2 linked regions of the Sphingosinicella sp. BN140058 genome follow. Each later gene encodes a partner of the first gene's protein in a complex. Links are inferred from orthologs where the notes say so. Each region holds a gene or a part of one and is shown on either strand. Other genes may lie near its edges. The genes, in order: ETR14_RS21520 and uvrB.

The links.
Region 2: the proteins of ETR14_RS21520 (region 1) and uvrB are in contact, whole or in part, in a crystal structure (PDB 7EGT), measured with the Thermus thermophilus proteins. The link is inferred for Sphingosinicella sp. BN140058 from one-to-one orthologs. Residues at the interface, in WP_096412145.1 of Thermus thermophilus: His654, Arg656, Phe657, Gln666, Asp668, Glu669, Lys680, Arg681, Leu682, Ser683, Lys685, Tyr686, Ala687; in WP_096411307.1 of Thermus thermophilus: Glu23, Leu25, Arg26, Asp27, Gly28, Glu29, Arg30, Phe31, Arg55, Glu326, Asp327, Phe328, Glu379, Ser382, Gln383, His398, Gly400, Arg401.

What each region holds. Positions count from the first base shown.
Region 1 is NZ_CP035501.1:4,760,482-4,767,983, reverse strand. Bases 1-3,002 are described here. They hold ETR14_RS21520 (ATP-dependent helicase), read left to right. Parts: upstream 1-365; coding sequence 366-2,639; downstream 2,640-3,002. Other genes in these bases: ETR14_RS21515 (endonuclease domain-containing protein), read left to right, coding at 2,704-3,002; rsmD (16S rRNA (guanine(966)-N(2))-methyltransferase RsmD), read left to right, coding at 1-292. Outside these bases: more of ETR14_RS21515, read left to right, coding at 3,003-3,072; ETR14_RS21510 (DUF885 domain-containing protein), read right to left, coding at 3,096-4,823; ETR14_RS21505 (MFS transporter), read left to right, coding at 4,954-6,234; cysK (cysteine synthase A), read left to right, coding at 6,231-7,151; ETR14_RS21495 (PH domain-containing protein), read right to left, coding at 7,177-7,502. UniProt on the Escherichia coli protein: A helicase with DNA-dependent ATPase activity. Unwinds DNA duplexes with 3'-5' polarity. Translocates on single-stranded DNA with 3'-5' polarity. Initiates unwinding more efficiently from a nicked substrate than double-stranded DNA.
Region 2 is NZ_CP035501.1:1,374,010-1,390,277, forward strand. The notes cover bases 6,728-9,675. They hold uvrB (excinuclease ABC subunit UvrB), read left to right. Parts: upstream 6,728-7,073; coding sequence 7,074-9,278; downstream 9,279-9,675. Other genes in these bases: ETR14_RS06265 (DUF3617 family protein), read right to left, coding at 6,728-7,002; ETR14_RS06275 (SDR family NAD(P)-dependent oxidoreductase), read left to right, coding at 9,318-9,675. In the rest of the region: trpD (anthranilate phosphoribosyltransferase), read right to left, coding at 1-1,062; ETR14_RS06225 (hypothetical protein), read right to left, coding at 1,138-1,374; ETR14_RS06230 (SIMPL domain-containing protein), read left to right, coding at 1,390-2,109; ETR14_RS06235 (GlsB/YeaQ/YmgE family stress response membrane protein), read right to left, coding at 2,221-2,475; ETR14_RS06240 (hypothetical protein), read left to right, coding at 2,730-3,170; ETR14_RS06245 (MBL fold metallo-hydrolase), read left to right, coding at 3,207-4,283; ETR14_RS06250 (VOC family protein), read right to left, coding at 4,331-4,741; ETR14_RS06255 (DUF3617 domain-containing protein), read right to left, coding at 4,746-5,294; ETR14_RS06260 (aminotransferase class V-fold PLP-dependent enzyme), read right to left, coding at 5,318-6,448; more of ETR14_RS06265, read right to left, coding at 6,469-6,727; more of ETR14_RS06275, read left to right, coding at 9,676-10,094; ETR14_RS06280 (amidohydrolase family protein), read left to right, coding at 10,350-11,744; ETR14_RS06285 (alpha/beta hydrolase), read left to right, coding at 12,193-13,431; ETR14_RS06290 (FAD-dependent oxidoreductase), read right to left, coding at 13,474-15,036; ETR14_RS06295 (MarR family winged helix-turn-helix transcriptional regulator), read left to right, coding at 15,024-15,476; ETR14_RS06300 (tandem-95 repeat protein), read left to right, coding at 15,654-16,268. UniProt on the Escherichia coli protein: The UvrABC repair system catalyzes the recognition and processing of DNA lesions. A damage recognition complex composed of 2 UvrA and 2 UvrB subunits scans DNA for abnormalities.

The sequences.
Region 1 (7,502 bases):
GGCCCTTGATGCGATTCGCGCCAATCTCGACGCGCTCGGCGGCGATGGCGACATCCGCGCAGGCGCAGCGGAGCGAATCCGCCTCGTCCAGCCGCTCGACCTCGTCTTCCTCGATCCGCCTTATGGCAGCGGTCTCGCACTCACCGCGCTGGCCAACCTTCCGGTGGCGCCCGGCGGCTTCGCGAGCATCGAAACCGCGCGCGACGAGACCGTCGAGATGGAAGGCTTCGAAAAGGAGGTCGAGCGCGTCTACGGAAAGGCGAAGATAAGCCTGCTTCGTCGCACGCCCTGAATCAGCCCGAGCGGCAAGGGAGATCGGTGCATCGCGCTTGCCGCGCGGGCCCATGTTCCCTACCTGTTCAGGCGTGACCCAAAGCATCGCCACCGCCCACGAGCCCGGTTACCTCCGCGGCCTCAACGAACCGCAGCGCGACGCCGTGCTGACCAGCGAAGGGCCGGTGCTGGTCCTCGCCGGCGCCGGCACCGGCAAGACGGCGGCGCTGACCGCACGGCTGGCCCACCTGATCGCCACCCGTCGTGCCTGGCCGTCCGAGATCCTGGCGGTCACCTTCACCAACAAGGCCGCGCGCGAGATGAAGGAGCGGGTCGGGCGCATCGTCGGAGACGCGGTCGAGGGCATGCCCTGGCTCGGCACCTTTCACTCGGTGGCCGCCAAGATGCTGCGCCGTCATGCCGAGCTGGTCGGGCTGCAGGCGAACTTCACCATCCTCGACACGGATGATCAGCTGCGGCTGCTCAAGCAGCTGATCGCCGCCGCCGACATCGACGAGAAACGCTGGCCGGCGCGGCTGCTCGCCGGCTGCATCGACCGCTGGAAGAACCGGGGCTGGATCCCAGCCCAGGTCGACGCCGGCGAGAGCGAGACCTATGCCAACGGCAAGGGCGCCGAGCTTTATGCACGCTATCAGGAGCGGCTGAAGACGCTCAACGCCTGCGATTTCGGCGATCTCCTGCTGCACATGCTGACCATCCTCAAGACCAACCGCGAAGTGCTGGAGCTTTATCAGCAGCGCTTCAAGTATATCATGGTCGACGAATATCAGGACACCAACCAGTCCCAATATCTCTGGCTTCGATTGCTCGCCCAGGAGCGCAAGAACATCTGCTGCGTCGGCGACGACGATCAGTCGATCTACTCGTGGCGCGGTGCCGAGATTGCCAACATCCTGCGCTTCGAGAAGGACTTCCCGGGCGCCAAGATCATCCGTCTCGAGCAGAATTACCGATCCACCCCGAACATCCTCGCCGCCGCGTCCGGCCTGATCGCAAACAATGGCGGGCGTCTCGGCAAGACCCTTTGGACCGAGCATGACGAGGGCGAGAAGGTCCAGGTCGTCGGCGTCTGGGACGGTCCTGAGGAAGCGCGGCGGATCGGCGAGGAGATCGAGGCGCTGCAACGCCGCGGCGGCCACATTGCCGACACTGCGATCCTGGTTCGGGCCCAGTTCCAGACTCGCGAATTCGAGGATCGCTTCATCGCGATCGGCCTGCCCTACCGGATCGTCGGCGGCTTCCGCTTCTACGAACGCGCCGAAATCCGCGATGCCCTGGCCTATCTCCGGATCATCGCCCAGCCCGCCGACGACCTAGCCTTCGAGCGGATCGTCAACACGCCCAAGCGCGGCCTTGGCGACAAGGCGGTGCAGAAGATCCATGCCGTCGCGCGCGCCTCCGGCCTGCCATTGCTCGGCGCCGCCGCGCAGATGCTAGACACCGACGAGCTCACGCCGCAGGCGCGCCGGGCGCTCGGCAATTTCGTCGGCGATTTCGCGCGCTGGCGGAGCAAGCTAAGCGAGCTTCCGCACGGCGAGCTCGCCCGCCTGGTCCTCGACGAGAGCGGCTACACGGCGATGCTTCAGGCCGATCGCTCGGCCGAGAGCGCGGGCAGGCTCGAGAACCTTGCCGAGCTCACCCGGGCGATGGAGGAATATGAGACGCTCGGCGCCTTCCTCGAACATGTCAGCCTGGTCATGGAGAATGACGCCGAGCGCGATGCGGAGAAGGTCACGATCATGACCATCCACGCGGCCAAGGGCCTGGAATTCGGCACCGTCTTCCTTGCCGGCTGGGAGGAAGGCGTGTTCCCGTCGCAGCGTTCGCTCGACGAGGGCGGCAACAGCGCGCTCGAGGAGGAACGCCGCCTGGCTTATGTCGCGATCACCCGCGCGCGGCACAAATGCTTCATCTTTCACGCGGCCAACCGTCGCATCTACGGTCAGTGGACCTCGTCCATCCCATCCCGCTTCGTCGCGGAGCTTCCCGCCGCAAATATCGAGCAGGAAAGCAGCATGTCCGGCGGCGAAAGCCTGTGGCGAGCGAACTGGTCGGAACGCGCCGATCCGTTCGCCGACGTCGCCCGCGGCAACAGCCGCGGCCCCGGCTGGCGCCGCGCCGTCACCGGCGGCTTCGACCGCAACCCGCCCCGCATCGTCGAGGTCAAGGCGAGCGCCGTCTCGCTCGGCAACAAGGGCCGCGACGACATCAGCCTCGGCCAGCGGGTCTTCCACAGCAAGTTCGGCTACGGCAAGGTTGCCGAGATCGAAGGCAACAAGCTCGAGATCGACTTCGAACATGCCGGACGCAAGCGGGTGCTGGACAGCTTCGTCGATCTGGCATGAGGTAAGGGGACGGCTGAAAGCCCTCTCCCCTTCAGGGGAGAGGGTTGGGAGAGGGGGAGAGTTCGTGCGCGACCACAACCTCATCGAATATGCGAAGAAGATGCGCCGCGAAATGACCTCGCCGGAGCAGGCGCTTTGGCTCGCATTGCGGGCTAAGCGTTTCGCCGGCGCGAAATTCCGTCGGCAGGTCGTGATCGACAGATACATCTTTGACTTCGCATGCCGCCGGCCACTCATGCTGGTGATTGAAGTCGACGGTGACACGCACGCGGAGAGCCGCGCCTACGACGCAAGCAGGACAAGCACGCTCGAGGAACGCGGCTACCGCGTGGTTCGGTTCCTTAATTCCGACGTCATGAGCAACCTTGAAGGTGTCCTTCTCGCGATCGGCGAAGCACTTGGGACTCCCCCTCTCCCCGACCCTCTCCCCTGAAGGGGAGAGGGGGGAAGTCCTCGTCAGAAAACCGCATCGGGATCCCCGCCCATCATCTGCGCCCGCACCAGCGGCAAGGGTGGACCGCCATAGCTCAGGAAGCGATCGTGGAAGTCCTTCCAGGCACTGCGGCCACCGTGGCTGCGTGTCCAGTCGTCGCGAAGCTTGCGGATCATCAATTTGCCCATCGTGTAATTGAGATAGGCCGGATCGTAGGTCCCGCGCGCCGCCTGCTGCCGGGCATTGCCTTCGTCCTGATAGCATTGGTCGAGGAACAGCTGCCGCGATTGCTCCATCGTCATGCGGCCGGTGTGCATGCCGATCGCCGAAAGAAAGCGGCAGTCACGCAGCAAGGCGTTGGAAATCTGGCCGATGTGGATTTCGGGCGCGCCGTTGCCGAGCCCGGCCTCCCACATCATCTCCTCACTATAATGGCCCCAGCCTTCGGCATAGGCATAGCCGACGAACACCTTGCCGAACGTGAAGCGGCTGCGGTTGGCGTGCAGGAAGTTGAGGAAATGACCCGGCCACACTTCGTGGACCGAGGTGAAGAGAAGATCGGCCTTGCCGGGCACGAAACCGTCCTGGACATCATTGGGCCAGCTCGGATCGGGCGGGGCGATATAGTAGGTCGAGGGCAGACCGCTCTCATAGGGGCCTGGGATATCGATATAGGCGAAATTCTGCCGATTATAGGGCGGCGCCTCCTCGACCTGCGCTTCCTCCGTGCCCGGAATCGACACCAAATTCTTGTCCTCGATGAAGCGCTTCAAGCCGGCGAGCTGATCGCGTGCGCCCTTCACTGCGCCGCCCGCGGGCTTGTCGGCATTCATCTTCGCCATGCAGGCCGCCATCGTCGCGCCCGGTGCATAGGTGCCGCACGCGTTTCGCAAGGCGCGCTGGTTGCGGTCGAGGTCGGCTCGGCCGATCGCCTCCAGCTGATCGAGCGGCAAATCGACCATCTCGGTGTCGCGCAGCATCTGCGCGAACCTGTTCGCGCCGAGCGCGAAATCCTCGGTTGCATTCGCGCGCTGGGCTTCGAGCCAATCCGCCAGCCCCCTGGTCGCGGTTACCGCGTCGCGGGTTGCGCGATCCAGGTCGGCCTGCAGCTTCGCGTCCTGCACCGACGCGAAGGCAGCCTTGCCATCAGTCGGGAAGTATTCGGCATAGCCGCCGAAGCCCGCCTTGCCATACTCGATGAACGAGAGCGGCAACGGCGTCTTCAAATTGGCACGGATGTTTCGCGCCGCCGCCGGGATCGCCTTCAGATAAGCGATATAGGCGCGCAGCCGGGTCTCGGCCGGGGCGTAATTACGGGTGACATAAACCGCAGGCCCCATCGCATCGACGTAGTAAGTGGGATTGCGGTGGGGCTGGTCGGCGGTTGAGAGCCAGAACAGATCCCCTTTGGCCCGCGCGATAAGATACGCGCGCTCGAACCGTTCTTCATCGGTGAGCGTCGCCGGATCGAAGCGCTCCGCCGTTTCGATCGACCCGTGCAGAAAGGCGATGCTGGCGGCGAGGCCTGTCCCGCTCCAGTCGGGCAGGCGCCCGTCATATTCATGCCGCCCCTGACTGACCGCGAAGGCGGGATTGTGTCGAAAATAGCCGTCGATGAAGCTTTGCGAGAAAGCCGACCAGCGCGAGGGCAGCGGCTGCGCCGCGGCCGCAGGCTCGCTCGGAGCCGTGGCGCAGCCGCCAGCCGTAAGGGCGACGGCGGAGAGAAGCAATCGGGCGAGACGAGCGGCCATCATTCACTCCAGCGGGGGACGCGAGTGGCCATTCCTGCACCCTTGGTCGGCCGCGCGCCAGCCCCGCAGATGGTTGCACCGTGTCGCCCTCGGTTGCCGCAACGTCTCGGCGCCGCTACATGGCCGGGCAATGACCTCCCCCGCGCCCGCGCACCCACTCGCCGTCCCCGATTTCCGCTTCTACTGGACGGCGCGGCTCGCCTCCACGGTCGCGCAGATGGCGATGGTGATCGTGATCGGCTGGCAAGTCTACGACATCGCTCGAGCGACCATGACTCAACGCGAGGCGGCCCTGCAGCTGGGGTTGATCGGAGTCGTCCAGTTCGTGCCTTTGTTCCTGCTGACGCTGGTTACCGGGTGGGCGGCGGATCGGGTCGACCGGCGCTTCATCGCCCGTGCTTCGATCGCTCTCGAGCTGCTCTGCGCCGGGACGCTCGCCTGGTTCACCTACACCGGACGCACGACCTTGCTGGAGCTGTTCACGATCGCGGGTCTTCTCGGCGTCGCGCGCGCCTTCGCGGGACCGGCGATCGGCGCGCTGGCGCCGAACCTGGTGCCGCGGGAACTGCTTCCGCGGGCAATCGCGCTCAGCTCCATGTCCTGGCAAGGCGGCGCAATCGCCGGCCCAGCGCTCGGCGGCTATCTGTATGCGATCGCCCCGTATGCGCCCTATACCGTCAGCGCTCTGCTGTTCCTGGTCTCGCTCTTCTGCATGTTCATGATCGGACCGAAGCCGCGGACCGCAATCGTCGGCTCCAAGAATCCGTGGCGGCAGATGATCGACGGGCTCCATTACGTACGCCAGAACCGGCTGGTGCTCGGGGCGATTTCGCTCGACCTTTTCGCCGTGCTGCTCGGCGGCGCGACCGCGATGCTGCCGGTCTTCGCGCGCGACATCCTCCATGCCGGGCCGGAAGGGCTCGGCCATCTCCGCGCGGCACCGGCGGTCGGCGCCACGCTCACCGCAATCTATTTTTCGTGGAAGCCGCTCAAGACCAATGTCGGCGTAAAGATGCTGGGCGCCGTCGCCCTGTTCGGCGCCGCCACCGTGGTGTTCGGCTTTTCGCGCCACATGCCGTTGTCGCTGATCTGCCTTGCCCTGCTCGGCGCGGCCGACATGTTCTCGGTGTTCGTCCGCCAGTCGCTGATCCAGCTGTACACGCCCGACGAGATGCGCGGCCGGGTCGGCGCCGCCTCGACCCTGTTCGTGTCCGCCTCCAACGAGCTCGGCGAAGCGGAATCCGGTTTTCTCGCCGCTTTGATCGGCCCCGCTACAGCCGTCATCGCGGGCGGGTTCGGCGCAATTGCGGTGACATTGTTGTGGGCCAAGATCTTCCCCGAACTTCGCCTTGCGCGAACCTTCGATCCCCCCGAAAAAGGCGATGAGCCGAAGAAGGAGATAAAGATATGAGAGCGGGCAGCATTCTCGATACGATCGGCAACACCCCGCACATCCGGATGAACCGGCTGTTCGGCAATGCCGAGGTGTGGGTGAAGTCGGAGCGGTCCAATCCGGGCGGATCGATCAAGGACCGGATCGCGCTGGCGATGGTCGAGGATGCCGAGCGCTCCGGCGCGCTCAAGGCCGGCGGCACGATCGTCGAGCCGACCTCGGGCAATACCGGCATCGGTCTGGCGATGGTTGCCGCGGTGAAGGGCTACAATCTCATTCTGGTGATGCCGGAGAGCATGAGCATCGAGCGCCGCCGGCTGATGCTCGCCTACGGCGCCAAGTTCGATCTCACCCCGCGCGAGAAGGGCATGAAGGGCGCGATCGAGCGGGCCAAGGAACTGCTCGGCGAGATCGAGGGCAGCTGGATGCCGCAGCAGTTCGAGAATGCGGCCAATATCGAGGTTCACACCCGCACCACCGCGCAGGAGATCCTGAACGACTTCCGCGACTCGCCGATCGACGTGCTGATCACCGGCGTCGGCACCGGCGGCCACATCACCGCCTGCGCCGAAGTGCTCAAGAAGGAATGGCCGAACCTCAAGGTGTTCGCGGTCGAGCCCACCTTGTCGCCGGTCATCTCCGGCGGCCAGCCCGGCCCGCATCCGATTCAGGGCATCGGCGCCGGCTTCATCCCCGCCAATCTGCACACCGATGCGATCGACGGCGTGATCCAGGTGGATGCCAACGACGCCAAGGAAATGGCGCGCCGCGCCGCCCGCGAGGAAGGCACGCTCGTCGGCATCAGCTCGGGCGCAAGCCTTGCCGCCGTCGCCCAGAAGCTGAAGGAAGTGCCAGAAGGCACCCGCATCCTCGCCTTCAACTACGACACCGGCGAGCGCTACCTCTCCGTACCCGACTTCCTGCCGGAGGAATGATCGGAGCGCGTGACCCGTTCTCGGGTCACGCGCCTCCCCGCCGACGCGCCGCGAGCCGCCGCGCGGCAATCTCGGCGGCAAGCATCCGGGCTGTTTCCAGTGGCAGATCAATGATGCTTGGCGACTTGGTGAGCGAAGCGCCAGCCGTGTCGATCATCACGCTGGCGACTCCGAGCCGGCGCTGCAGCCACCCCCGAACGATGCTCACCGTCTGCATGCTGGCTACGGGAACCACGAACAGCCGTTGCTTCAGCACCCCGCGCGCGACGAACAGCAGATCGCCATCGAGCGCATAGCGGTGAAAGCGGCGTTCGATGGCAGCGACCAGGCCGACGACCGGCAGTCCGGCCA
Region 2 (16,268 bases), 3.4 Mb from region 1 along the record:
ATTCGTGGCCTCTACATAAAGTTCGAGACGGCGGTGCGCCGCCCCCGATCGGAGCGCATCCATTGCCATTGCCAGTCCCTCGCGCAGGGTGCCGGCGAGGCCCGCCGTGAACAACAGGGCGCCGGCATTGAGCGCGACCACTTCGGCTTCGGCGGGTTCGCCCCGGCCCTGGAGCAAGGCCTTGAGGCGAAGGGCATTCTCTTCGGGCGCGCCGCCCTTGAGCGCGTCGAGCGGGCGACGGCGGAGGCCGGCATCCTCGGGCCCGAACGTGAGATGCTCGAGCTGTCGGCCGGTTACCCGCACCGCTTCGGTGCGCCCGTGCAGCGCCACTTCGTCCAGCCCGGCGCCATGCACGACCAGGGCACGCTCGACGCCGAGGGCGCGCAGGGTCTTGGCCACCGGCTCGACCAGCTTCGGCTCGGCGACCCCGAGCAACTGCACCTGCGGCTCGGCCGGGTTCAGGCAGGGCCCGAGCACGTTCATGATCGTGCGCACCTTGAGCGCGCGGCGGACCGGCCCGGCGTGACGCAGGCCGGGATGGTAGCGGGGCGCGAACAGGAAGCAGAAGCCGGCCGCATCGAGCGCCTGCCGCGACACCTCCGCCGAAACGTCGATGCGGGCGCCAAGCTGCTCGAGCACGTCGGCCGAGCCGCATCTGGAGGTGACCGAACGATTGCCGTGCTTGGCGACCGGCAACCCGGCCGCCGCTGCCGCGAGCCCCGCCGCCGTCGAGACGTTGATCGATCCGGAGCCGTCGCCGCCGGTGCCGCAGCTGTCGGCAAACAGGTAATCAGGGCGCTCGAACGGCGCGTCTGCGGCGCGAAGGGCGCGGGCGGCGCCGGTCAGTTCCTCGGCGGTCTCGCCCTTCAGTTTCAATGCGATCAGCATCGCGGCGATCGAGGGTTCGGCGAGGCTGCCTTCGACCAAAGCGGCAAAAAGCTGCTCGGCCGCGCGCTCGGTCAGCGATCGTCCGGCGAAGAGACTTGCGAGCGCCGTTTCGACACTCTGCTCGATATCCTCTTCGGCCGGATCGGCGAGGGTGAGATGTTCAGGGCGAAGCATGACGATGATCCTGGGCATGCGCGTAAAAAGAAAGGCCCGCCGGTTGGGCGGGCCTTGCTTGGGAGATCCGGATGGTCAGATCCGTTTCACCATCGATGCACGCGCGCCGCCCGACGAGGGAATATCCCACCACCAGCGCCAGGCAAAGGAGATCGTCTGCATCGACATCAGGCCGTTCAAGTCGCCGCTAAACGCCGCCTCGTCAACCGCCTTTTTCGTTGGACCGCGGAATTCGCGCGCCGGGCCGTTCAGAAACGATGCAGGGGCAACATCGTTAAGGACGGATCGGGTCCGAAACGGCGGGCCGTCCATTTGGGAGTAGATTTGATGATGCGGCAGATGAGGATGGCGTCGGCTCTGGCGTTGGCGGCAGCGCCGATCGCGGCGGCCCACGGCCAGGCGACGTTGCCGGTGCAGACGATCAACGGCACCAGGCTCGACGTCGTCGCCACCGGCGAGGTCACCCGCGTGCCCGACGTCGCCCGGATCAGCACCGGGGTGATCACCACCGCACCGAGCGCCACCGCAGCGCTGGAGCAGAACAACGTCCAGATGCGCAAGGTTCGCGACGCGTTGCGCAAGGCGGGGATCGCCGACAAGGATGTCCAGACCAGCGCGATCAACCTGTTTCCCGAATATCGGCAGGACGACCGCACCGGCGGCAACCCGCAACTGGTCGGCTATCGCGCCCAGAACGAGGTCACGGTGACCTTCCGCGACATCGCCAATACCGGCCGGATCCTTGACGCTCTGGTCGCGCAGGGTGCGAACCAGATCAATGGACCGACGCTGTCGATCGACAAGCCCGAAGCGGCGCTCGACGAAGCGCGGACCCAGGCACTGGCCAATGCGCGAAGCCGCGCCGAGCTCTATGCCCGCGCCACCGGCAAGCGGGTCGGCAAGATCCTGGCGATCAGCGAGAGCGGCGGCGGCGCTCCGGGGCCGATCATCGTCCGCGGCTTCGCGGCGCGGGCCGAAGCGGCCAAGATCGACGCGGGCGAACAGGCGCTGAGCGTCAGCCTTAACGTGACCTTCGAGCTGGAATGAAATCGCCGGCCCAGCGGGCCGGCCTCCCTTGCAGCCGATGCGGGGCATAAGGAAAGAGCCGCCCGGATCGCTCCGGACGGCTCTTTCTTTTCAGATCCGAAGCGGCCGCGCTTAGCGCAGGCTGCGACGGGTGAAGAGGTTGACGATCGCGAGCAGAATGATCGCGCCGAGAAGCGAAACGATGAACGAGGTAACGCTCAGTCCGTTATTGATGTCTCCACGGCCGAAAAGCAGTCCGCCGAGGAAAGCGCCGACAATACCGACTACGACATTGAGCAGGATGCCCTGCTGCGCGTCGCGGCGCATGATGATGCTCGCAAGCCAGCCGATGATGCCGCCGATGACGAGCCATACGATAATCGAAATGGGATCCATACTTCCCTCCTGTTACTAGCCGGACGAACCGGGCAGTTCATCCGACGGACTGAAGGTAAGACGCTTGATTGGCCGTCTTGTTCCTGCCCATCTGTTATGGGTGCGGTACAAATCCCCGCCTTTCTACCATGCAGAGACAGGTTTCCCGTTGCCGCTCAACGGCTTGGTGGGCCTGGAAGGCAAGGCCGACCTGTACTTCGCGCCGCCGGTACCCAATATGGCATTCCCCCCGTTCGGAGTCCCCCATGCGTCATCTCGTCATGATCGCGGCCACCGCCGCTCTGCTCTGTGCTTCAACCGCGCCCGCTGCCGAAAAGGTCGGCAAGCGGACCGACGCTCCGGAGCAGCTCTTCGCCGGCATCGGCGAGGGAACGTCGGACGCGGAGCTCGCCCGCGAGGTGGAGGCGGCCTCCGCGCATCCGCTCGGCACCCTGGAAAACCCGGTGCGGGTCGGCGGCCCGGAAGGCGAGCGCGCCTATCTTGCCCGGCTGCGCTGCGCCGACGGGAAGCCGCCGCAGGCGTTCGATCGCAAGAGCGGCAGCGTCGGCGCTTTCGGCTCCGTCGTCGGTCTCTACACGCTCGATTGCGGCGCCGCGGCGCCCGGGCGCAGCCAGATCGCGATGGACATGTATCACGAGGAGCATCGCGAGGAGCGGGCGCCGGCGGGGTTCACGATCACGCGCTAGCTTGCGCCGCCTTCCGGGCCGGCTATGAACCGAGCGATGCGAACTCTGCTGCGCCGGGCCGGGACAGCCCTTCTCTTCCTGGTCATTGCGCTCTGCCTCGCGCCGAGTGTCGCGATGCCGCTGCTCGACCGTGTCTATCATCGCGGCGCCCCATCCGACCATTTCGACGGTGCCCGTTTCTTCAACCCGCTGGCCGCGCCCGTCCCCGGTCAAGGCAGCCCCGCGCGGTTCATCAATCGTTGGCTCAAGGGCGACAATCGCGCAGGCTGGCCGGACCGTGTTCCGGTCACACCAAGCCGGCCGCCGGCGCGGGTTGCCGGCGGCCGCATGCTGGTCACCTGGATCGGCCACGCGAGCGTGCTGGTCCAGGCCGACGGTCTCAACATCCTCACCGATCCGGTCTGGTCGGAACGCGCGTCGCCAATATTGTTCGCCGGGCCCAAGCGCGTGCGGGCGCCTGGCGTGCGGTTCGAGGATCTGCCGAGGATCGACCTCGTGCTGATCAGCCATAACCATTATGATCATCTCGATCTTCCGACCCTGAAGCGCTTGTGGGCGCGCGACCGTCCGAAGATCGTCACCAGTCTCGGCAACGAGACCATCCTGCGCGCGGCCGGGATCGAAGCGGTCGCCGGCGACTGGCGCGGTGTCGTGCCGGTCACCGCCGAGACCCGCGTCGAGATTCTGCGCAACCACCATTGGAGCTCTCGCTGGGGCGCCGACCGCAACCGCGCCTTGTGGTCCGCCTTCCGCGTCGACCTTCCCGGCGGCGCTCTGTTCTTCGCCGGCGACACCGGCTGGGGAGACGGCCGGTGGGTCGAGGAGGCCGCCGCCCGCGGTGGCTACCGCCTGGCGATCATTCCGATCGGCGCCTATGCGCCGCGCGACTTCATGAAGAACAACCATATCGATCCGGCCGAGGCGGTCGCGATCTTCGAGCGGCTGCGGCCGACGCGCGCGCTCGGCATCCACTGGGGCACCTTCCAGCTCACCTTCGAACCGATCGACGAACCGCGGCAACGGCTGGAAGCGCTGAAGCGCGCGCACAAGATCGCCGAGGACGCGTTCGTGGCGACGGAGGTCGGGCGGACGATCGAAGTGCCTCGCATGTGAGCCCTTCTCTCCTCTTCCAGCACGGAAGAGGAGAGAAGGAGCCAGGATCAGTGTGCCGCGTCGGCGTCCCCGCCGCCAATACAGAAGGCACAAAGCTTGTTGCCGTCGAGATCCCGGAAGTAGGCGCCATAGAAGGCACGATCGCCTTCGGGCGTGCGAAGGCCCGGGCTGCCCTCGTCCGTGCCGCCCAGCGCGAGCGCCTGCGCGTGGAGGCGGTCGACCTTGGCGCGGCTGTCCACCGCGAGCGCCGCCATCGTGCCGTTGCCGGGCCGGGCTTCGCCGCCGTCATAGGGACAGGTGACGGCAAGGCCCGGGGCACGGCCGCCGGTGCCGTACATGGTGAAGCCGTTTTCCGGAAACTGCATCACCCGCCGACCGCCGATTTCGGCGAGCAGGGCGTCGTAGAAGGCGCGGGCCCGATCGATGTCGTTGGTACCGACCGTCGCGTAGCCGAGCATCGGCTCAGCTCTTCGCGCCGGCCGGGCATTCGCCGATCCGCCGCCCGCTGGTCGCGGTCTCGATCGTCATGCCCTGCTCCGGGCCGCCCATCTTCATCTTCATCTGCAGATCGTAGCGCTCGGCTTCGAAGGTGCCGGCCATGGTCATCGTCACGCCGGGCTGCCCATTCTCGCCCTTGCAGGTGAGAGTGCCGTCGATCTTGCCGCCGCTCGCCTTGAACCCTTCCGCCTTGCAGTTCGGATTCTGCTTGCCGGTGAACATCTTCGGATCGGACGTCTTCGCCTGTTCCTCGGTGATGCAGGTGGTCACCGTCGTTTTCTGCGCCTTCATCGCCTCGACGGCGCCGGCCGGCACCCCGGGGCCGCTGACCGCCTTGACCTCGGTGCGCATCTCCCACTGGCCGGGGCGGACCTGGATCGCTTCACCGGAGATGCCACCGGTGCCGTCGACCGCAGCCCTCTGCTGATTGCCGTCGGCCTTGTCGCCGCCGCCCCCGCCGCACCCGGCAAGTGCCGCGACGCTCATTGCTGCCAGTGCGATTCTCAGCTTCATCTGTGCACTCCCTCTGTTTGCAGTCAGGCCGAAAGCTGTGCGACCAGGCGCGCAACGTCGGCGTCGTCATTGTAAAGATGCGGCGTGATCCGCATCGTATCGCCGCGCAGGCTGACATGGACGTTCGCCGCCGCCAGCCGCGCCTCGATGTCCTCGGGCATGCCGGCGCGATAGCGCACCGACAGGAAATGGGGTGCCCGGCCCGGCAACGCCTCGATGCCGTGATCGGCCAATTGGCCGGCGATATCGCCGGTGATCGCGCCCAACGCCTCGGAGATGTTTGCGACGCCCCAGTCGAGCAGTTGCGCGATCGCCGCGCCGGCGACCGGCAGCAGGGCGAAGTTGGAGCGCTCGCCCATGTCGAAGCGGCGTGCGCTCGGCTCCAGTTCCTGCGAATAGCCGGCGAGGGACCGGAAATCCTCCGCCCCCTTGCGGGTGATCCACCCCTCCTCGAGCGGACGGCCGCCCTGATGTCGAGGCGAGACGTAGAGAAAGCCGACCGAGTAGGGGCCGAGCAGCCATTTGTAGGAGGCGGCGATCATGTAATCGGGATCGACCGCGGCGAGATCGAGCGGCAGCGCCCCCATTGACTGGGTGGTGTCGAGCACCAGAGCGGCACCCACCGATCGGCAGCGCCGGGCGATGGCTTCGACATCGATGCGAGTGCCGTGGATCCAGTGCACGTGCGGCGACACGACCAGAGCGGTGCTGCCGTCGATCGCGTCCAGCAAAGCCGCGCTCCAGTCGCCGTCGCCCTCCGGCCGCGGCACCGTCACCACCTTCGCCTCGGCCTGCTGCGCCAGCGCCCGCGCCGCATAGATGCCCGACGGGAAATCGTCGGCCAGCGTGACGATCGTCTGGCCGGCGGTGACCGGCAGGTTGCGAAGCGCCGTCGCCATGCCGTAGCTGACCGACGGGATGATCGCGATGTCGTCGGCCCGCGCGCCGATCAGACGCGCGTAGAGGCCGCGGACCCGTTCCGCCTCATCGAAGAAGCTGGCAGCATTGATCTCCCACGGGCGGCTCTTGCGCCGCAGCCCTTCCTCGCCCGCCTGCGCCGCCGCGATCAGCAAGGGCGACATCTTTGCACAATCGAAATAGGCGATCTCGGCCGGGATCTCGAAGCGCGCCCGCTGGCAGGGAATGAGGGGCATGGCGATCGTCCGCGCGAAAATCAGGCCGCCTTGTCGGCGGTCTGGTTGCCGTCCGCGCCGGGCGCAGGCGCCTGGCAGGTGGGGCCGGTCCGCTTGGCCGTGATCGTCTGCTTCATGGTGAAGTCGCCGTCGCCGGGCAGGTAGCTGGTCGTCTCGGCGGTCGCGTCCAGCGTATCGGCGGTGGAAGTTCCCGAGATGCTGACGTTGATCGGCCCCTTGCCGCCCCGCGTGCAGGTCAATTGCGCGTTGATCCGGCCCGACTTGACGTAGCTGCCCGGCTGATAGCTGCACTTGTAATCGGGGCCGACCAGCACGGCGGGCTCGGGCTTGCTGTCGGTGCCGGCAGCGATGCAGGCACTCGACGTCGCCTTGTCGCCGACCGCCGCCTTGAGCATCGGGGTCTTGCCGTCGGTGGAGCGGAAGGCGGTCGTCTCGAACGCGGTTTCCCACTGGCCCGCACCCATTGCCGCTGCCGCCGGTGCCTCGGCTTTCTTCTCTTCGGCCGCACCGCAACCCGCCACCAGACACAGCGACGCCAGCATCAATCTCCGCATCCCATCCCCCTTCTCTTCATTGTCGTGGTGGAACGGTAGCGCGGCGGCGATCGAATGACCATATAGGAGCCATGGGCATCATCATCAGGACCGGCCTTCAAGAGCCGGAGACCGGCAGCGACTTCGTTCCCCACCGTCCGCAGCGGCCGGACAAGGCGGAAGGCGGGCGCAAGTTCACGCTCGTTTCGGACTATTCGCCGTCGGGCGACCAGCCGACCGCGATCGCCGAACTGACCGGGGCGGCGCGGGAGGGCGAGCAGACCCAGGTGCTGCTGGGCGTCACCGGATCGGGCAAGACCTTCACCATGGCCAAGGTGATCGAGGAATTGCAGCGCCCGGCGCTGATCCTCGCGCCGAACAAGATCCTGGCGGCGCAGCTCTACGGCGAGTTCAAGAGCTTCTTCCCCGACAATGCGGTCGAGTTTTTCGTCAGTTACTACGATTACTATCAGCCCGAAGCCTATGTGCCGCGCTCCGACACCTATATCGAGAAGGAAAGCTCGGTAAACGAGGGCATCGACCGCATGCGCCATTCGGCGACGCGGGCGCTGCTGGAGCGGGACGACGTGATCATCGTCGCCTCGGTGTCCTGCCTCTACGGCATCGGCTCGGTCGAGACCTATTCGGCGATGACCTTCAGCCTCAAGAAAGGCGAGACCGCGGATCAGCGCGAGGTCGTGCGCAAGCTTGTCGCCCTGCAGTACAAGCGCAACGATCAGGCCTTCGGCCGCGGCAATTTCCGCGTGCGCGGCGACAATCTCGAGATCTTTCCCTCCCACTATGAAGACATGGCGTGGCGGATCGCCTTCTTCGGCGACGAGATCGAGGAGATCGTCGAATTCGATCCGCTGACCGGCAAGAAGATCGCGGCGCTGGACTACGTCAAGATCTACGCCAACAGCCACTATGTGACTCCGGGGCCGACGCTCAAGCAGGCGATGGAAGCGATCAAGCACGAGCTCTCCGAGCGGCTGAAGGAGCTGGTCGCCGAGGGCAAGTTGCTGGAGGCGCAACGGCTCGAGCAGCGCACCAATTTCGATCTCGAGATGATCGCCGCCACAGGCTCGTGCGCGGGCATCGAGAATTACAGCCGCTTCCTGACCGGACGGTTGCCCGGAGAGCCGCCGCCGACCTTGTTTGAATATCTTCCCGAAAATGCGCTTTTGTTCGTCGACGAGAGCCATCAGACGGTGCCGCAGATCGGCGCGATGGCGCGCGGCGACCACCGCCGCAAGATCACGCTCGCCGAATACGGCTTTCGCCTGCCCTCGTGCATCGACAACCGGCCGCTGCGCTTCAACGAGTGGGACGCGATGCGACCGCAGACGGTGGCGGTCTCGGCGACTCCCGGCAGCTGGGAAATGGAGCAGACCGGCGGCGTCTTCGCCGAGCAGGTGATCCGCCCGACCGGGCTGATCGATCCGCCGGTCGAGATCCGACCGGTCGAGGACCAGGTCGACGATCTCATCCACGAATGCAAGGAGGTGGCGAAGAAGGGGTACCGAACCCTGGTCACCACGCTGACCAAGCGGATGGCCGAGGATCTCACCGAATTCCTCCACGAGGCAGGATTGCGCGTCCGCTACATGCACTCGGACGTCGAGACTCTGGAGCGGATCGAGCTGATCCGCGACTTGCGTCTGGGCGTCTACGACGTGCTGGTCGGCATCAACCTGCTGCGCGAGGGGCTCGACATCCCGGAATGCGGACTCGTCGCGATCCTCGACGCCGACAAGGAAGGCTTTCTCCGCTCGGAAACCTCGCTCATCCAGACGATCGGCCGCGCCGCCCGCAACGTCGAGGGCAAGGTCATCCTCTATGCCGACCGGGTTACCGGATCGATGGAGCGGGCGCTCAACGAGACGACTCGCCGCCGCGAGAAGCAGGAAGCGTATAACGCGTTGCATGGAATCACGCCGACGACGATCAAGCGCAACATCGCCGACATCATCGCCCACGTCTCCAGCCGCGACGGCGTCGTCGTCGACACCGGCGACGAGGAGCGCCCGCATCTCGTCGGCCATAATCTCAAGGCCTATATCGCCGACCTGGAACAGAGGATGCGCAAGGCTGCCGCCGATCTCGAGTTCGAGGAAGCGGGACGATTGCGCGACGAGATCCGCAGGCTGGAGGCCGACGAGCTCGGCATCCCCGATCACGAGAAGCGCGCGCCCCTGGTCGGCAATTCGACCGAGGGCAAGCCCGGCACGCGCAAGACTCGCTACGGCAAGCAGCAGCAGATGCGGATGAACAAACGCGCGGGCGGACGGCGCTGAGCCGAGGCATCCTGGCCGCCGCGGCAAAGGATCGACGGAATGGCGCGTATCTTCATCACCGGCAGCACCGACGGTCTCGGGCGAGCCGCAGCGGAGGCGCTCCTCGCCAGCGGCCATGAGGTCGTCTTGCATGCGCGCTCCCGGCAACGCGCTTCGACGGTCGCCGACCTCGTATCGCGCTCGGCCGGGGTGGCGGTCGGAGATCTCGCCAGCGCCGACGAAACGCGGGCCGTCGCCGATCAGGTGAATGCGATCGGCAGAATGGACGCAATCATCCACAATGCGGGCATCTATTTGGCGCCGACGCGCGGTGCGACTCCCGAAGGACACGCCACCACTTTCGCGGTCAACAGCCTGGCGCCCTACATCCTCACGGCCCTGATCGCCCGGCCCGATCGCCTCGTCTATCTCAGCAGCGGTCTGCACCGCGGCGGCGCGGGGTCGCTGCGGGATCTCGAATGGACGCGGCGGCCGTGGAACTCGGCACAGGCTTATGCCGAAAGCAAGCTGCATGTCGCGGCGCTGGCCAATGCGCTGGCGCGGCGCTGGCCGAGAGTGCTCAGCAATGCCGTCGATCCCGGCTGGGTCCGCACGAAAATGGGCGGCGCCGCAGCCCCGGTCGATCTCGACACCGGCCAGCGTACCCAGAGCTGGCTCGCCAGCAGCGACGATCCCGCCGCGCTCGTGTCGGGCGGCTATTGGCACGCGATGCGGCAGGCCGAGCCTGCGGACGAAGTGAAGGACCCTGCCTTCCACGAGGCGCTGCTGCAGGCGCTGGCGGATCTTACAGGCGTCGCGCTTCCCCAAGACGACTGACACGAATTCCGGAGGTTAAGCGGTGCGTCGCCTCCGGTTTTGAGCGGTCCGGATCGGGAATTCTGCCGATATCGCCACATGGAACTGCCGACTAGCGTCTCGCCGCGCCATCCCGGTGCGTCTCGCGCCTTCGCGACGATCGGGGCACTTCAGAGGATGGGCATATCGGGAGAATGCAACGTGGCGTTCCGTGCTCCTCGTAAACCCTCACCGGGCCGGCCAGCCCGCTTCTCTTCCACCACGCTGCTGCGCTCGATGTCGATGCTGCTGACGTTCCTGATCGCCGCTTCGTCGCCGGGCATCGCGCAGCCGATGCTCGGGGAAGCCGGCCGCGTTACCCTCTTTCAGAACGTGCGCATCTTCGATGGGAAGACGCCAAGGCTGTCGACGCCGTCGAACGTGCTTGTCCGGGGCAACGTCATAGAACGTATTTCCACCGATCCGATCGCGTCGGAACCGGGTGCGCAGGTGATCGAAGGCGGCGGCCGAACCCTGATGCCCGGCCTCATCGATGCGCATTGGCATGCCATGCTGATCCGCCCGACGCCGGTCGAGGCGATTTCCGGCGACGTCGGATACATGAACCTCATTGCGGCGGACGAAGCCCGGGATACTTTGATGCGCGGCTTCACCACGGTTCGCGATGTCGGAGGTCCGGTCTTCGGCCTCAAGCAGGCGATCGACGACGGCATCGTGCCCGGGCCACGCATCTACCCGTCCGGAGCGATGATCACCGTCACCAGCGGCCATGGCGACTTTCGTCAGCTCTCGGATCTGCCGCGTCAGATCGGCGGACCGCCGACTCGCGGCGAGCAGATTGGCGGCTTCGCGATCGCCGACGGCCCGGACGAAATGCGTGTCAGAGTCCGCGAGCAGTTGATGCGAGGGGCTTCGCAGATCAAGCTTACGGGGGGCGGTGGGGTTTCGTCGCCATTCAGTCCGATCGACGTCGTGACCTTTGGCGATGCCGAGCTTCGCGCTGCCGTGGAGGCCGCGCGCAACTGGGGCACCTATGTCACGGTGCACGCCTTCACCGACGACGCCATTCGACTGGCGATCGACGCCGGCGCTCTCTGCATCGAACATGGCTTCCTGATGAGCGAGGCTATGGCCCGAACGATCGCCGACAAGGGCATTTGGCTGAGCGCGCAGCCGCTGCCCGAGGCAATGCGGACGGGCCTTCCGCCGGGGTCCGTTCAGCGCGAAAAAGCATATGCGGTCTTCCCCGGCATCGCCAGAACCTATGCCCTGGCGCGCAAGTACAAGATCAAGGTGGCGTGGGGTACGGACGTGCTGTTCTCGCGCGCCCTCGCCCAGCAACAGGGCGCGATCCTGGCCTCGCTCGGCCGGTGGTACACGCCCGCCGAGGCCTTGATCATGGCAACTTCGACCAATGCCGAGCTGCTCGCCCTGTCCGGCAAGCGCAACCCCTATCGGCGCAGGCTCGGCATCGTCGAGACCGGCGCATTTGCCGACCTTCTGCTGGTCGACGGTAATCCCTTGCAGGACCTCAATCTCGTCGCCGATCCTGGACGGAGCTTCGTCGTCATCATGAAGGATGGCATTCTTCACAAGAACGCGCTGGTGGATGATCCGGAACGGCAATCACGAGGTGGAAAACCTCGGAGATTTGCTCAGAGCCGAGTGTGACGACGATGAAATCCCGATATTGACCGCTGGGCGGCGGGTTACCTGGAGCGACCCGGCCATAGACCGACTTGTGCCTGGGTTGCAGCCGGCCAGGCGGACAAAACAAGCAGAGCGAAGACAAAACGCATACGCAATCTACCTTTCGATCGCATCTTCTCGAATCCGCCGATTTTCTTAATCAGAAATCTCCCGAAATGCGGTCGGGAAATACCCGATGGCTTTCAGCGAGGCTTGCCGGGAAACGCGGGTGACCCGCTTCGACCCTCTTCCACTTCCGCTCGGCAGGCACTGGCGGCGACACTCGCCGACAGACCATCACACCGCCTGCGATCTGCGCACGCACGCTCGCTGGTCTGCGCTAAGCCGGCGGTCTGGCGAAAGTCTTCGCGGGGGTGATGTGTCGGCGGAACGATCTCGACAGCCGCCGCGGGTCCACTAGGAACGCAGCATGCGTTCGTTTCCGATCCGGCTCTTCTCAGCCGCCCTCCTCGCCCCCGCAATCCTGGCCCAGACATCCCTCGCCCAGGCCCAGCCGATCGCAGCGCCAGTCGCGGCCGTTCAATCCTGGCTGGCGCGGCCCGAATCCGCACGCCGGGCGGACGATCCGGCCCTTGTCCGTCCTTTGACTCGGGCGCAGGCGGAGCGTGTCCTGACACTGCTTGGGGTCGATCGCCGGCGTGCCGTCGCGGCAGAGGCGGCGGAGGCTATCGCGGCCAGGCAGATTGCGGTCGGCGACAAGGTCCTGAAGTGGGAGAGCAAGCTTTTCGGCACCGTCCCCTGGGGCAAGCGCAGCCTGTGGATTTCCATGCACGGCGGCGGCAATGCGGAGCCCGCCGTCAACGACCGGCAATGGCAGAACCAGATCCGCCTCTACGCGCCCGCGGAAGGCATCTACCTTGCTCCGCGGGCACCGACCGACAGCTGGAACCTGTGGCACGAGGCGCATATCGATCCTTTGTTTCAGCGGCTGATCGACGCTCAGGTCGCGGTCAACGGGGTCGACCCGAACAGGGTCTATCTGATGGGCTATTCGGCCGGCGGCGACGGCGTCTGGCAATTGGCGCCACGCATGGCGGATCGCTTCGCCGCCGCGGCCATGATGGCGGGCCATCCGAACGAGGCCGGAATGCTCGGCTTGCGCAACCTTCCCTTCGCCATCTTCATGGGCGGGGCCGATGCGGCTTATGACCGGAACCGAATCGCGGCTGAGCGCGCCGCCGAGTTCGACCGACTGCAGGCGGCCGATCCCGGCGGATACGTCCACATGGCGCGCATCTACCCCGGCCTGCCCCACTGGATGGATCGCAAGGATGCCGAGGCACTGCCGTGGATGGCCGGCTTCACCCGCAACCCATGGCCGAAGCGCATCGTGTGGGTGCAGGACGACGTCACCCATGATCGTTTTTATTGGCTGCGCCTCCGCGATGCCGAGGCGGCGAAAGCGGGCGATACGATCATTGCCGATGTCGACGGGCAGACGATCACCGTGACCGGGGCGGTTCCCGCGGGAACGACGCTGCGCCTTTCCGATCGGCTGGTCGACCTCGATCGGCCGATCCGAGTGATCGTCAACAACCGGATCGCCCATTCCGGGAGGATCGCGCGAACGGCGAGCGCGATCCAGCAGTCGCTGCTGGAGCGCATGGATCCGGATTCTGCCGCGACTGCAGTGCTTCGCCTCGACTGAACCTGCTTGTTCGACGTGATCCCGCGCCCAAAGCTGCGCAGCTCACATGCTTGGCGCGCCCGGCAGGATCGAGACAGCGCGTTCGAGATCGGGCGTTACCACGATTGCGGCGAGGTAGCCGTCCGGACGAATGAGCGCCCATTGACCGGCGGCGAGGCCGTAAGCCTCGGCGATATGTCCGCCATCGTCGAGGAGATCGTGGCCGATGCGAAGGATGCGCATATTCTTGCGTGGCGTGGGCTGCGCGGCGGCCGCGTGGCCGAGCAGGGTCCATTGGGTCCCCTGAAGGAGAGAGAACAAGCGGGCCGGCTGGCCGGCGCGTCCGCGGCACGGCGCGTCCGGCGCGCGATCGCCGGCCTGGAGGCCTGAAGCAGTGGCTGGCCCGGGCAGCGACAGCGACGAGCCGCGGTAGCCCAGATCGAGCTGCCGCACCTCCCGGGCGCGTCGCATCATCCCTTGTTTCGCCTCGTCCAGCAGCTTCGTGGCGAGGCCAAGGACGTCTTTGGCGATCGGCCTGCGCTCTTCCTCATAGGTCTCGAGCAGGGTGTCGGCCGCGCCGCCCAGCGTCGCGGCCAGCTTCCAACCGAGATTGTAGGAATCCTGTATGCTGGTGTTGAGCCCCTGCCCGCCGGTCGGCGGATGGATGTGCGCGGCATCGCCGGCCAGGAAGACACGGCCGACGCGGTAGTGGTCCGCCAGGCGGGCGTTCATCGAATAGACGGAGGCCCAATGCACCGCGTGCACCCGGATGTCCGAGCGGCCGGTACGCCGGGCGAGCATCGCGTTCAGGCCTTCCGGCGAGACGTCGACGTCGACCTCCCCCTCCGGCGCAACCGGGGCTTGGATTTGAAACAATTGGGTCCCGGCCAGCGGACAGATCATCACCTGCTCCGCCCCCGTACCGACCTGGAAGCGGTGCCAGGCCGTGCGATCGAGGCCGTCGAGGCGAACGTCTGCGACCAGCGCGCGCACGCCGAGCGTATCGCCCGGAAACGGGACCTGCAGGGCTCTTCGGACGAAGCTGCGACCACCGTCCGCACCAACCAGATAACGCGCCCGGATGCGCCGTTCCCCGGCAGTCTCGACCAAGGTTGCGGATACACCGTCGCCGTCCTGCTCGAAATGCGCCAGCCGAACGCCGAAGGAAGGGCGATGGCCGAGTTCGGCGAGCCGTTCGCGCATTACCTGTTCGGTCATGAACTGCGGCACCATCAGCGGCTCGCGATAGGGCTCGGCGGGACTGGATGGGGTCGGCTCGGACATCGGCATCTCCGCAATGCCTCCGTCCGCGCGATAGATACGATGCGGCGGATAGGGGCCGCCGGCGGCGGCGATCCGATCGAGGAGACCAAGGTCTTCGAACACCTCGAGCGTGCGCGGCTGGATGCCCTTGCCGCGCGATCCGCCGAACGGCGTCTCATTCTGCTCGACGAGACGGAAGCAGAGGCCGCGCCGCGCCAGGTCGATCGCCAAGGTGAGGCCGGCGGCGCCCGCGCCGCAGATCAGGACATCGGTGTCGAACGGCATTGGCAGCTCCGGATCAATGTGTACTATGCACGTAAATCGAAGCGCCGAACGGCACAAGGAAAAACGTGCATAATACACACGATCCCAAGATCCTGCGTGATCTGCACACCGCGATCATCGACCTGGTCGACGAAATCAATCGGCCTCGCCGGGACGACAGGCTGATCCAGGAAGCGGGCATTCCGCTCGACCGGGCGCTGTTTCCGCTGCTTGTCCGGGTCGGGCGGCATGGACCGGTCGGCGTGGTCGATCTTGCCGATCGCACCGGGCGCGACCACACGACGATCAGCCGGCAAATGGCCAGGCTGGAGGAGCTGGGGCTGATCGAGCGACGATCGTCGGCCAAGGACAAACGGGTGCGCGAGGCGGTGGTCACCGAAAAGGGAGGGAAGATGGTTGCCGCGCTCAACGCCGCCCGCGAGCGCCTGGCCAACCGCATCCTGGCGGGCTGGTCCGACGCCGAACTCGACACTTTACGCCATCTCCTTCGCCGTTTTGCCGACGATCTGATGCGATAGTCGGCAAGACGCTGCCGGGGCGCGCGACCCGGCGCGCAGCAGTGCGGACACGTGCTTGGAAAGGCGTGTTTCGGCAGAAAAGTCCGGTTGGACTTGTCAGCCGAGCCGATATCTTCTCATCCAATCACGCGAGCCGCCGAGACCCGGTGGCCTGCAGGGTCTTTTGGGGGAAAGGCTGTGACTGCACCAACATTGGCCGGACTGGCATCGAGCGTCACGTTCAACGAGGATGCGGTCAACGCCGCGCCGGCTTTGCTCGACATCGATGTCGCACTCTACGATGCCGAGAACAACCTCGCCGGTGGCACGCTCACCGTGACGGGTCTGCTCGCCGAGGACCGGATCGGTGTCCGTCATCAGGGGATCGCTGCCGGGGAGTTCGGCGTGCTCGGCAGCGACGTCAGCTATGGCGGCGTGGTGATCGGCACCGTCAGTGGCGGCGTCGGCGCGGCCTTCACGGTGGCCCTGAACGGCGCTGCCACCACCGCCGCTGTCGAGGCTCTGATCGAGAATCTCACTTATGCCAATACGAGCGACGCGCCGACGGCGAGCCGGACGCTGACCCTCAACGTCGCCGACGCGGACGGCGCGGATCTGAGGGCGGACGGGCGGATGTCGTTCGAGGCGCTCGGCGGCGCGGACAGTCCGTTCAGCGGCATCGACGTCGGCCGGATCGGCAAGCCGGAGTTCGTCGATTTCGACGGCGACGGCGATCCCGACATGGTCGTGGGCGAGGCGTTCGGATCGGTGCTTGCCTATCGCAACGACGGCGGCGTCTTCACCCAGCTGACC